DNA from 2 places in the Kribbella sp. VKM Ac-2571 genome. Region 2 is predicted to be linked to the other one. Evidence: riboswitches for the same ligand, from Rfam matches in the RefSeq annotation. Region 2 holds a riboswitch; the other holds the start of a gene.
The links. Region 2 has a riboswitch for FMN ahead of ribB (3,4-dihydroxy-2-butanone-4-phosphate synthase). Riboswitches for the same ligand answer to the same signal wherever they lie in the genome.

Region 1 (4,687 bases), on a different contig from region 2:
TCGCGGGCGGTCGCCCACCGCGGCTGGACGCCCGTGGCGGCGCCGCCGTGACGGGTCTGGTACCAGCGGTACCACCCGTAGAGGCTGACGATCGCGAAGAACACCTGGCGGCCGGCCTGCCCCCAGAGGTCCTTGTCCTGCGGGGTGTCGAAGATTCCGCCGACGAAGACCGTGAACAGCAGGACGTTGCCGACGATGCCGACCGGCCACGCCGACACCAGCCGGCGCATGCCGAACAGTGCACTGGCCAGACCGAACACGTTGCCGACGATCTCCCGGACCAGGACCTCCGAGCCGGCGATCGTCACCGTGGAGTGCAACAGCCAGTCGATCGGGTTCACCGCACGCCTCCGTTGTCGTTCACGATGCTGTCCTTCACATTGCCTGCGGTAAGAAGTCTTTCGACGTACTTCGCGATCACGTCCACCTCGAGGTTGACGGTGTCGCCGACCGAGCTCCCGCCCAGCACGGTCAGCTCCAGCGTGGTCGGGATCAGGCTGACCCCGAACGTCCCGGAGGCGTCGTCGACATCGGTCACGGTCAGCGAGACACCGTCGATCGCGATCGAGCCCTTCTCGGCGACGTACTTGAGGATCTCCGGGGACGTCGCGATCCGGACGTCCTCCCAGTGCTCCCCCGGCGTCCGGCCGGCGATCGTGCCGGTGCCGTCGACGTGGCCCTGGACGATGTGCCCGCCGAGCCGTTCGTGCGCGGCGACGGCCCGCTCGAGGTTGACCGGCGAGCCCTTCTGCAGACCGCCGAGGCTGGTCCGCTGCAGCGTCTCGCGCATCACGTCCGCGGTGAACACGCCGCCGCCGTACTCCACCACCGTCAGGCAACAGCCGTTGACCGCGATCGAGGCGCCGTGCGCGGCGTCCTCGGTCACCTTCGGTCCGCGGATGGTGAGCCGCGCGGCGTCGCCGTCGAGCAGGTCCAGGGACTCGACGGTGCCGAGTTCTTCGATGATGCCGGTGAACATCTACTTTCCTCCCAGAGGAACCAGGGTCAGCCGGACGTCGTCGCCGAGGCGGGTGACATCCGCTAGCTTGAACCGCCGCAGGTGGTCGATCGATTCCGCGCCGAGGTCGCCGACCGCGGCGTACCCGGAACCGAGCACGGCCGGGGCGACGTACGCGACGATCTGGTCGACCAGACCGGCGCGCAGGAACGCGGCGGCCAGGGTCGGGCCGCCTTCGAGCCAGAGGTGCCGGATCTGCCGGTCGTCCAACTGCCGGAGCACCTCGGCGGGATCGTGGGTCGGCAGCAGCAATGTCTCCGCGCGGTCGTTGCGGACCCGCGCGGTGGGTGGGATCTCACGGTCGCCGACGACCACCCGCAACGGCTGCCGCGCCGCGGGTACGTCGTGCTCGTCGCGAACCGTCAGCTCAGGGTCGTCGACCAGCACCGTCTGGGTGCCGACGGCGATCGCGTCGCACTCGGCCCGCTGCCGGTGGACGTCGGCGCGCGCGATCGGACCGGTGATCCACTTACTGCTCCGGTCCGGGGCCGCGGACCGTCCGTCGAGCGTGGTCGCGAACTTCCAGGTCACGAACGGCCGCCCCATCCGGACGCTGTGCAACCAGACGTGGTTGACCGCCTCGGCCTCGGACTGCAGAACGCCTTGAACGACGTCGATGTTCTTGTTCCGCAGCTTGTCCGCGCCGCCGGAAGCGGTCCGGTTCGGATCGGGTACGGCGTACACGACCCGAGCGACCTCGGCCTCGATCAGGGCGTCCGCGCACGGACCGGTCCGGCCGGTGTGGTTGCACGGCTCGAGCGTGACGTACGCCGTACCGCCGCGGGCTCGTGCCCCGGCCATCCGGAGCGCCTCGATCTCGGCATGCGGGCCGCCGGCCACGGCATGGAAGCCCTCGCCCACCGGATGCCCGTCGCGGCCGGTGATCACGCACCCGACCACCGGATTCGGATGGGTGCTGCCGGTGCCTCTCGCAGCCAACTCGACAGCACGCCGCATCCAGGCGATGTCGATCGGCGACGCGTCGTTCACTTCTCGGGCCCCTCGTCGTCACGGACGCACTCCGGGGCCTCGACCGGCACGTCTGCTCCGTCGCCCTCACCGTCCGGACCACTCGTCCGGCCCGGTCTCGCGGTCCGTCGCCGGACCTCTCGCCGCCGCGTCCCGTGGGCTGTGCAGTCCACGCTCCGCGCCGTCGGGCGCCAGAGCACACCCGCCGACCGCGTGCGCCTCCCATCCGGACTTTCACCGTCGGTCCTGGAATTCCACCAGGTCAACCGATCGCCGAACCGCAGCGACCGGGTCGCGGACTGTAACCGCCGGCTCGGAATTACACCGACCCCGGAGCACGCGAGTGGGTTCACTCGTGCTTCAAGTATGCCCCTCCCCGCAACCCGCACCACGACCCAGGTCACATCGTGAGCTGATATAGCACGATTTGAGTAGACATTCGGCGCTGTCTCAGGCTTTGTCGGCGGGGAATGTGGGTCGCTCGCCTGGTGTTGGCTTGCTGCGGCGGGGCGAACCGTCCTGCCTTCGTTGACGTTGTGAGGAGACAGTCGTGCGCGCGTTCGGCGCTTTTCGGCGGGTTGTCGCAGTGGTCGGGGCCATCACCTTGGCGAGCGCGATGGTTGCCTGTGGCAGCAATCAGGACGATGCCGCGGCCGGCGGCCAGGATCTGGGGCTGATGAAGGCGGGGACGCTGCGGATCGGGACCCTGACCGACGCGCCGCCGAACGTCTACGTGAAGGACGGGAAGTTCACCGGGTTCGACAACGACCTGATCACCGCGGTCGCGGCGAAGCTGAACCTGAAGCCGGAGTTCGTCGGGACCGACTTCTCGGCGCTGCTGTCGCAGGTGAACGGCGGCCAGTTCGACCTCGGCAGCTCGTCGATCACGGTCACCGAGGCGCGGAAGAATACGGTTGCGTTCAGCAACGGGTACGACTTCGGCTACCTCGGCCTGGTTACCACCAAGAACGCTAGCTCTAATTCTTTGGCGATCACGTCGTTCGACCAGCTCACCGGCAAGCGCGTCGTGGTCGTCCAGGGCACCGTCCAGGACGACTACGCCACGCAGAAGAACCTGAACCCGGTCCGCGTCCCGAACTACAACGCCGCGCTCGGCCAGCTCAAGGCCGGTACGGCGGACGCCTGGGTCTCGCCCGCCGAGATCGGCGAGAAGATGGCGAAGGAGCAAGGCGGCGGCACGGTGATCCTGGCCGCGAAGGAGCTGAGCGACGCGCCGATGGCGTTCGCGGTGGCGAAGAGCAACGACAAGCTCCGCGAAGCCGTGAACAAGGCGCTCGACGAGGTGATCGCCGACGGCACCTGGACCAAGCTGGTCGAGCAGTACTACCCGGGTCGCGCCGTACCGGCGAACTTCAAGCCGGGCAGCGGATCGGTCAAGTTCACGGCTCCCAAAGCCTGATGGACATCTGGTCCACCCTGAACGACACCTTCCTCGACTGGGAGTCGATGAAGGCGGTCCTGCCCGAGATGCTGAAGGTAGGACTGGTCAACACCCTGATTCTGGCGGCCGCCTCGGTCGTGCTGGGCACCCTGCTCGGTATGCTCGTGGCGGTCCTCGCCCTGTCCAGCAAGCGCTGGCTGCGCTGGCCGGCGAAGCTCTACACCGACATCTTCCGCGGCCTGCCCGCGATCCTGACCATCCTGCTGATCGGCCAGGGCCTGTCCCCGATCACCCGGCACTGGTGGGGCCCGAACCCGTACCCGCTCGGCATTCTCGCGCTCTCCCTGATCGCCGCGGCGTACATCGGCGAGATCTTCCGTTCCGGAATCCAGAGTGTGGAGAAAGGGCAGCTCGAGGCCGCCCGTGCACTGGGCTTCAGCTACACGAGCGGCATGCGGCTGGTCGTCATCCCGCAAGGGGTACGTCGGGTGCTGCCGGCGCTGGTGAACCAGTTCATCGCGCTCGTGAAGGAGTCGAGCCTGGTGTACTTCCTCGGTCTGCTGGCGAGCCAGCGCGAACTGTTCCGGATCGGTCAGGACGCGGCCGCGACCAACGGCAACCTGTCCCCGTTGCTGCTCGCGGGCATCTTCTACCTGGTGATCACGGTCCCGCTGACGCACTTGGTCAACCACTTCGACAAGCGGCTACGCGAAGGACGACCGGTCGAGTCGGAGGACGTACAACTGGAGGAGCTCGCGCATGCGAACCGTTGAGGCAGCCAGCCTGGAGGTGAGCGGTGTCGAGCTCGCGTTCGGCACCAACAAGGTGCTGCGCGGCGTCGATCTCGTCGTACCGGCCGGGCAGACCGCCTGCGTGATCGGCCCGTCGGGGTCCGGGAAGTCGACGCTGCTGCGTGCGATCAACCGGCTGCTCGAACCGGACGCGGGTGATGTGAAGCTCGGCGGCGAGTCGGTACTGCGGGGCGATGCCGACGTACTGCGACGGCGCATCGGCATGGTGTTCCAGCACTTCAACCTGTTCCCGCACAAGAGCGTGCTCGACAACATCACGCTTCCGCTGCGCAAGATCAAGAAGCTCGACGCCGAGGCCGCACAGGCGGCCGCCCGCGCGCAGCTCGAGTTGGTCGGCCTGGCGCACAAGGCCGGAGCGCGGCCCGGGAACCTGTCCGGCGGTCAGCAGCAGCGGGTCGCGATCGCGCGGGCGCTGGCGATGGAGCCCGAGGTGATGCTCTTCGACGAGGCCACGTCGGCGCTGGATCCCGAGCTGGTCAAGGGCGT
Region 2 (4,687 bases):
TACGCAAGAACAACTGGGAGGGCGTCTGGCAGCTCGACCAGTTCCCGTTCCGCGAGGACAGCGTCCAGGCCGCGAAGCAGGCGATCACGTTCCTCAAGGCGATCCACCACGCGCTCGACGTACTGGACGACGATGCCCTCGCCGCCGCGCAGGCCTCGCACGACGCGCTCGCCGCGCAGAAGCTGGTCCAGAAGGTGCTGCTGAGTTCGATGGCGGAGATCGTATGAGTCTGACAGTCGAGCACACGACGATGCCGGTGCTCGGCCGGCTGCCGGTCCACAGCAGTCGCGCCGAGCAGATCGCGCACATCGCCGAGGCCGCCAAGCAGATCCGGATCCAGGACCTCAAGCTGGTCCACCACGCCGGCGCCGGGCACATCGGCGGTGACTTCTCCGCGATCGACATCCTGGCCACGCTGTACGGCGCTGTGCTCGACATCTCGCCCGCGACGGTGAACGACCCCGAGCGGGACCGCTTCATCCTGAGCAAGGGGCATGTCGCGGGAGCGCTCTACACGACGCTGGCCGCGTTCGGGTTCCTGCCGGTCGAGGACCTCGCGACGTTCCTCAAGCCGCTGTCCGCGCTGAACGGGCACCCGAACCGGAACAAGGTCGCCGGCGTCGAGGCCAACACCGGTCCACTCGGGCACGGCCTGCCGGTCGCGGTCGGTCATGCCCTGTCGGCGAAGCTCGACGTCTCGTTGCGCCGTACCTATGTGCTGGTCGGTGACGGTGAGCTGCAGGAGGGCTCGAACTGGGAGGCGATGATGGCAGCCTCGCAGTACCAGCTGGACCGGCTGACAGTGATCGTCGACCGGAACCGGCTGCAGCAGGGCGCGACCACCAAGGAGACCAACGACCTCGACCCGTTGCCGGAGAAGGCGGCCGCGTTCGGGTTCGCGGTGGTCGAGGTGAACGGTCACGACCACGGCGAGCTGCTCGACGTGCTGTCCGCCGTACCGTTCCGGCCGGGCAAGCCGACGTTCGTGATCGCCCACACGCACAAGGGCCATCCGATCTCGTTCATGAGCAACAACGTCGCCTGGCACCACCGCGTACCCGATGCCGCTGAGTACCAGCAGGCCCTGAAGGAGCTGCAATGACCGTCCTCGAGACCCGCTCGATCGCGGACCAGCCGCGGTACGACTGCCGGGACGCGTACGTCGAGACGCTCGCCGAGCTGGCCGAGGCCGATCACCGGATCGTTGGTGTGGTCAACGACTCGGTCGGGTCGAGCAAGCTGAACAGCTTCCGCAAGGCGTTCCCGGACCGGCTGATCAACGTCGGCATCGCCGAGCAGGACATGGTCGGCGTCGCGTCCGGGCTGGCCAACGGCGGCCGGATCCCGTTCGTCTCGGCGGCGTCCTGCTTCCTCACCGCCCGCGCGCTCGAGCAGATCAAGGCCGACGTCGCGTACTCGAACACCAACGTGAAGCTCTGCGGCATGAGCCCCGGCGTCGCGTACGGCGAACTCGGCCCGACGCACCACTCGATCGAGGACATCGCCTGGCTGCGCGCGATCGCCAACATGACGATCATCGTTCCGGCCGACCCGATCGAGACGGCGGCGGCGTTGCGCTGGGCGGCGGCCTCGGACGGGCCGGTGTTCATCCGGGTCAGCCGGATGAGCGTGCCGAAGGTCTACGCCGAGGACTACGAGTTCGAGCTGGGCAAGGCGATCACGGTTCGCGACGGGAGCGATGTGACGCTGATCAGCAACGGGACCGTGCTGTGGCGGGCGCTGGCCGCCGCCGAACGGCTCGCGGAGGAAGGGATCTCGGCCCGGGTGCTGTCGATGCCGACGGTCAAGCCGCTGGACACCGACGCCGTGGTCGCGGCCGCGCGGGAGACGGCCGGCATCGTGACCGCGGAGGAAGCGGTGTCCGGCGGCGGTCTCGGCGGTGCCGTTGCCGAGACCGTCGTACAGCATCATCCGGCGCGGGTGTCGATCCTCGGGTTCCCCGAGTTCGCGCCCACGGGGTCGGCCGGCTATCTGCTGGACCGCTACGGCTTGTCCCCCGAGGGCATCGCGGATGCCGCCCGCAACCTGGTCACGACAGGTAAGTGACGAGATCCGCGATCGAGATCATCGCGAGACCATGAGCGTCGGCGAACGCGCGCAGGTCCGCGCCTGCCATCAGCGTGCCGTCGTCGTTCATGAGTTCGCCGATCACGCCGACCGGTGGCAGCCCGGCGAGCCGGACGAGTTCGACGGTGGCCTCGGTGTGACCGGGCCGCTGCCGGACTCCGCCGGCGACCGCGCGCAACGGCAGGATGTGGCCGGGCCGGATCAGGTCCGCGGGCTGCGCCGAGGGATCGGCCAGCACACGGACGGTCCGCGCCCGGTCGGCGGCGGAGATGCCGGTCCCGACACCGGTCGCCGCATCCACCGACACGGTGTACGCCGTACGCAGGCTGTCCTGGTTGTTCGGCACCATCAGCGGCAGCTCGAGCCGGTCCAGGATCTCCGGCGCCGCGGGCGCGCAGACGTATCCGCTGGTGTGACGGACGAGCAGGGCCATCAGCTCGGGCGTCGCGAGGCTCGCGGCGAAGGTCAGGTCGCCTTCGTTCTCGCGGTCCTCGTCGTCGACGACCACGACCGGCCGCCCGGCGGCGAGCTCGGCGACAACGTGTTCGATGGTGTCCAGGCTGGTCACGGTGTTCACGATCGTTGTCCTCTCGGGCAGTGCACTCAGAGCACTCCGGGGCAACGACAAGCTCCACGACCCAGGTCAGGGGACGTGCAGCTGCCACGTGCGTCTTCCCATCCGGACTTTCACCGTCGGTCCCGGAGTTCCACCAGGTCAACCGCTCCTTCTCACGAAGTCACGGGTCGCGGACTGTCACCGCCGGCTCGGAATTTCACCGACCCCAGAGCACGTGTGTTATTCCCATCAGCTTAACGGCAACGAGCATCCCTGGAGTGTCATGTCCATCTCATCCGTCTGGCGGGAGATCGAACTCACACTGTCCGCTGCCGAGGAGTGGGTGGAGTTCGCCCACGACAGTGGTCTCGTCCTCCGGCGCCCGGTTTTCTGGGACGGGGCGGACGTGCACCGCGTCCGTTTCGCGCCACCGCAGGCGGGTCGCTGGCGTTGGACCCACGGCGCGGAGGGCGCCGGCGAGAGCGGTGAGTTGGAGGTGCGTACGGCGGACAGCGACGAGGCGAACCCGTTCTACCGGCACGGGTTCTGGCGGATGTCGCCCGGTGGGCGCAGCCTGGTGCACGCGGATGGCACGCCTGCTCTGCTCGTCGCGGACACCGCGTGGGCGTTGCCGTGGCGGGCGACCCCCGACCAGGTCCGCGAGTACGCCGCCGACCGCCAGGCGAAGGGGTTCAACGCGGTCCTGCTGATGACCGTCCAACCGGACATGCGCGCCGTCGGGCCGCGCGACCGGACCCAGGACGAGGGGTTCGCGGTCGGCTTCGAGGATCTCGCCGACGCTCACCTGAACCAGATGAACGTCGAGTACTTCCAGTACCTCGACGTACTGCTCGACATCTTGGTCGAGCACGGCCTGGTCCCGGTCCTGCAGCCCGTGTTCCAGGGCTTCGGCTGGAAGGGCCTCGACGTCGCGGGCACCGTCGTACCGCCATCCGAGTACGCCGCCTATTGCCGCTATCTCGTCGCGCGGTACGGCGCTCGGCCGGCCGTCTACCTGGTCGGCGGGGACGGCTCCGGTCACGAACCGCAGACTGCCGCCGGAGGAGCTGAAGTGCACGCCGTCGACTGCTACGCGCAGCCGACCGGTATCCACTACCGGCCGCACATCCGCGCGAATGCTCACCAGGACGCGGACTGGCTGGACTTCCAGTGGTGTCAGACCGGGCACACCGGCGAGCACGTGGCGGAGCGGGTCGCGGACATGTGGCGCAACGAGCCGGTGAAGGCAGTCGCGAACGGCGAGCCGACGTACGAGCACACCGGCCGGACGGGTATGGCCGAGGGCTGGTGGCAGGGGCACGAGGCGTGGAGCAACCTGTGCGCGGGCGGCACGATGGGCGTCGTCTACGGTGCGGGCAGCCTGTGGCAGTGGCGACTGCACGCGGAGGAGCCGGGCCACGCCGAGTTCTTCCTCGCACCCGGCGCGGGCTGGCGCGAGGCGATCGACTTCGAAGGATCGACGTACGTCGGACTGCTCGGAAAGATCCTGGACGGGTTGCCGACCACCGACATGGCGCCGGACTGGACCCGGACGATCCCGGGGCGGGCGCTGAGTACGGCGGAGGGCGGCCTGATCGTGTACCACGAGAACGGTGGACCGGTGATGGTGTTCGACGACACCGTCCCGCTGAGTTACACGATCGTCGATCCCCGTGACGGCTCCGTCGTCGCGACCGGCAAACGCGACACCCCGGGAAGTCCACTGCCTGACGCCGGTGGCGCACCGCGGGTCTACATCTGCCTATAGTCCAGGTTGATCGTCTCGAAGGGAGCGCCGTGAACAGCAACCGTGGTGTGCGCCAGCCGGGGCTGGACGAGCTGCGGCTGCTCGCGAAGGTGGCGCGGATGTACCACGAGAAGGGCATCCGGCAGCCGCAGATCGCCGCCGAGCTGAACCTGTCCCAGGCACGCGTTTCCCGGATGCTGAAACAGGCCGTCGAGGTCGGCATCGTGCACACCGTGGTGACCATGCCGAGCGGCGTGCACAGCGACCTCGAGGACGAGCTACAGGGCCGGTACGGG

Region 1: it holds a riboswitch for FMN, as region 2 does, so the genes downstream of both, ribD (bifunctional diaminohydroxyphosphoribosylaminopyrimidine deaminase/5-amino-6-(5-phosphoribosylamino)uracil reductase RibD) here and ribB (3,4-dihydroxy-2-butanone-4-phosphate synthase) in region 2, are expected to answer to the same signal.

The regions. Positions count from the first base shown of each region.
Region 1 covers NZ_SNWS01000005.1:66,822-71,508, forward strand. Annotated here, with positions in the region: gene pnuC (nicotinamide riboside transporter PnuC) at 1-341, opposite strand, end outside; gene EV651_RS12855 (riboflavin synthase) at 338-979, opposite strand; gene ribD (bifunctional diaminohydroxyphosphoribosylaminopyrimidine deaminase/5-amino-6-(5-phosphoribosylamino)uracil reductase RibD) at 980-2,008, opposite strand; FMN riboswitch at 2,197-2,330, opposite strand; gene EV651_RS12865 (ABC transporter substrate-binding protein) at 2,538-3,407, shown strand; gene EV651_RS12870 (amino acid ABC transporter permease) at 3,407-4,162, shown strand; gene EV651_RS12875 (amino acid ABC transporter ATP-binding protein) at 4,149-4,687, shown strand, end outside.
Region 2 covers NZ_SNWS01000008.1:257,305-261,991, reverse strand. Annotated here, with positions in the region: gene EV651_RS19730 (sugar phosphate isomerase/epimerase) at 1-227, shown strand, start outside; gene EV651_RS19725 (transketolase) at 224-1,102, shown strand; gene EV651_RS19720 (transketolase family protein) at 1,099-2,067, shown strand; gene ribB (3,4-dihydroxy-2-butanone-4-phosphate synthase) at 2,051-2,665, opposite strand; FMN riboswitch at 2,750-2,883, opposite strand; gene EV651_RS19710 (DUF4038 domain-containing protein) at 2,928-4,412, shown strand; gene EV651_RS19705 (sugar-binding transcriptional regulator) at 4,442-4,687, shown strand, end outside.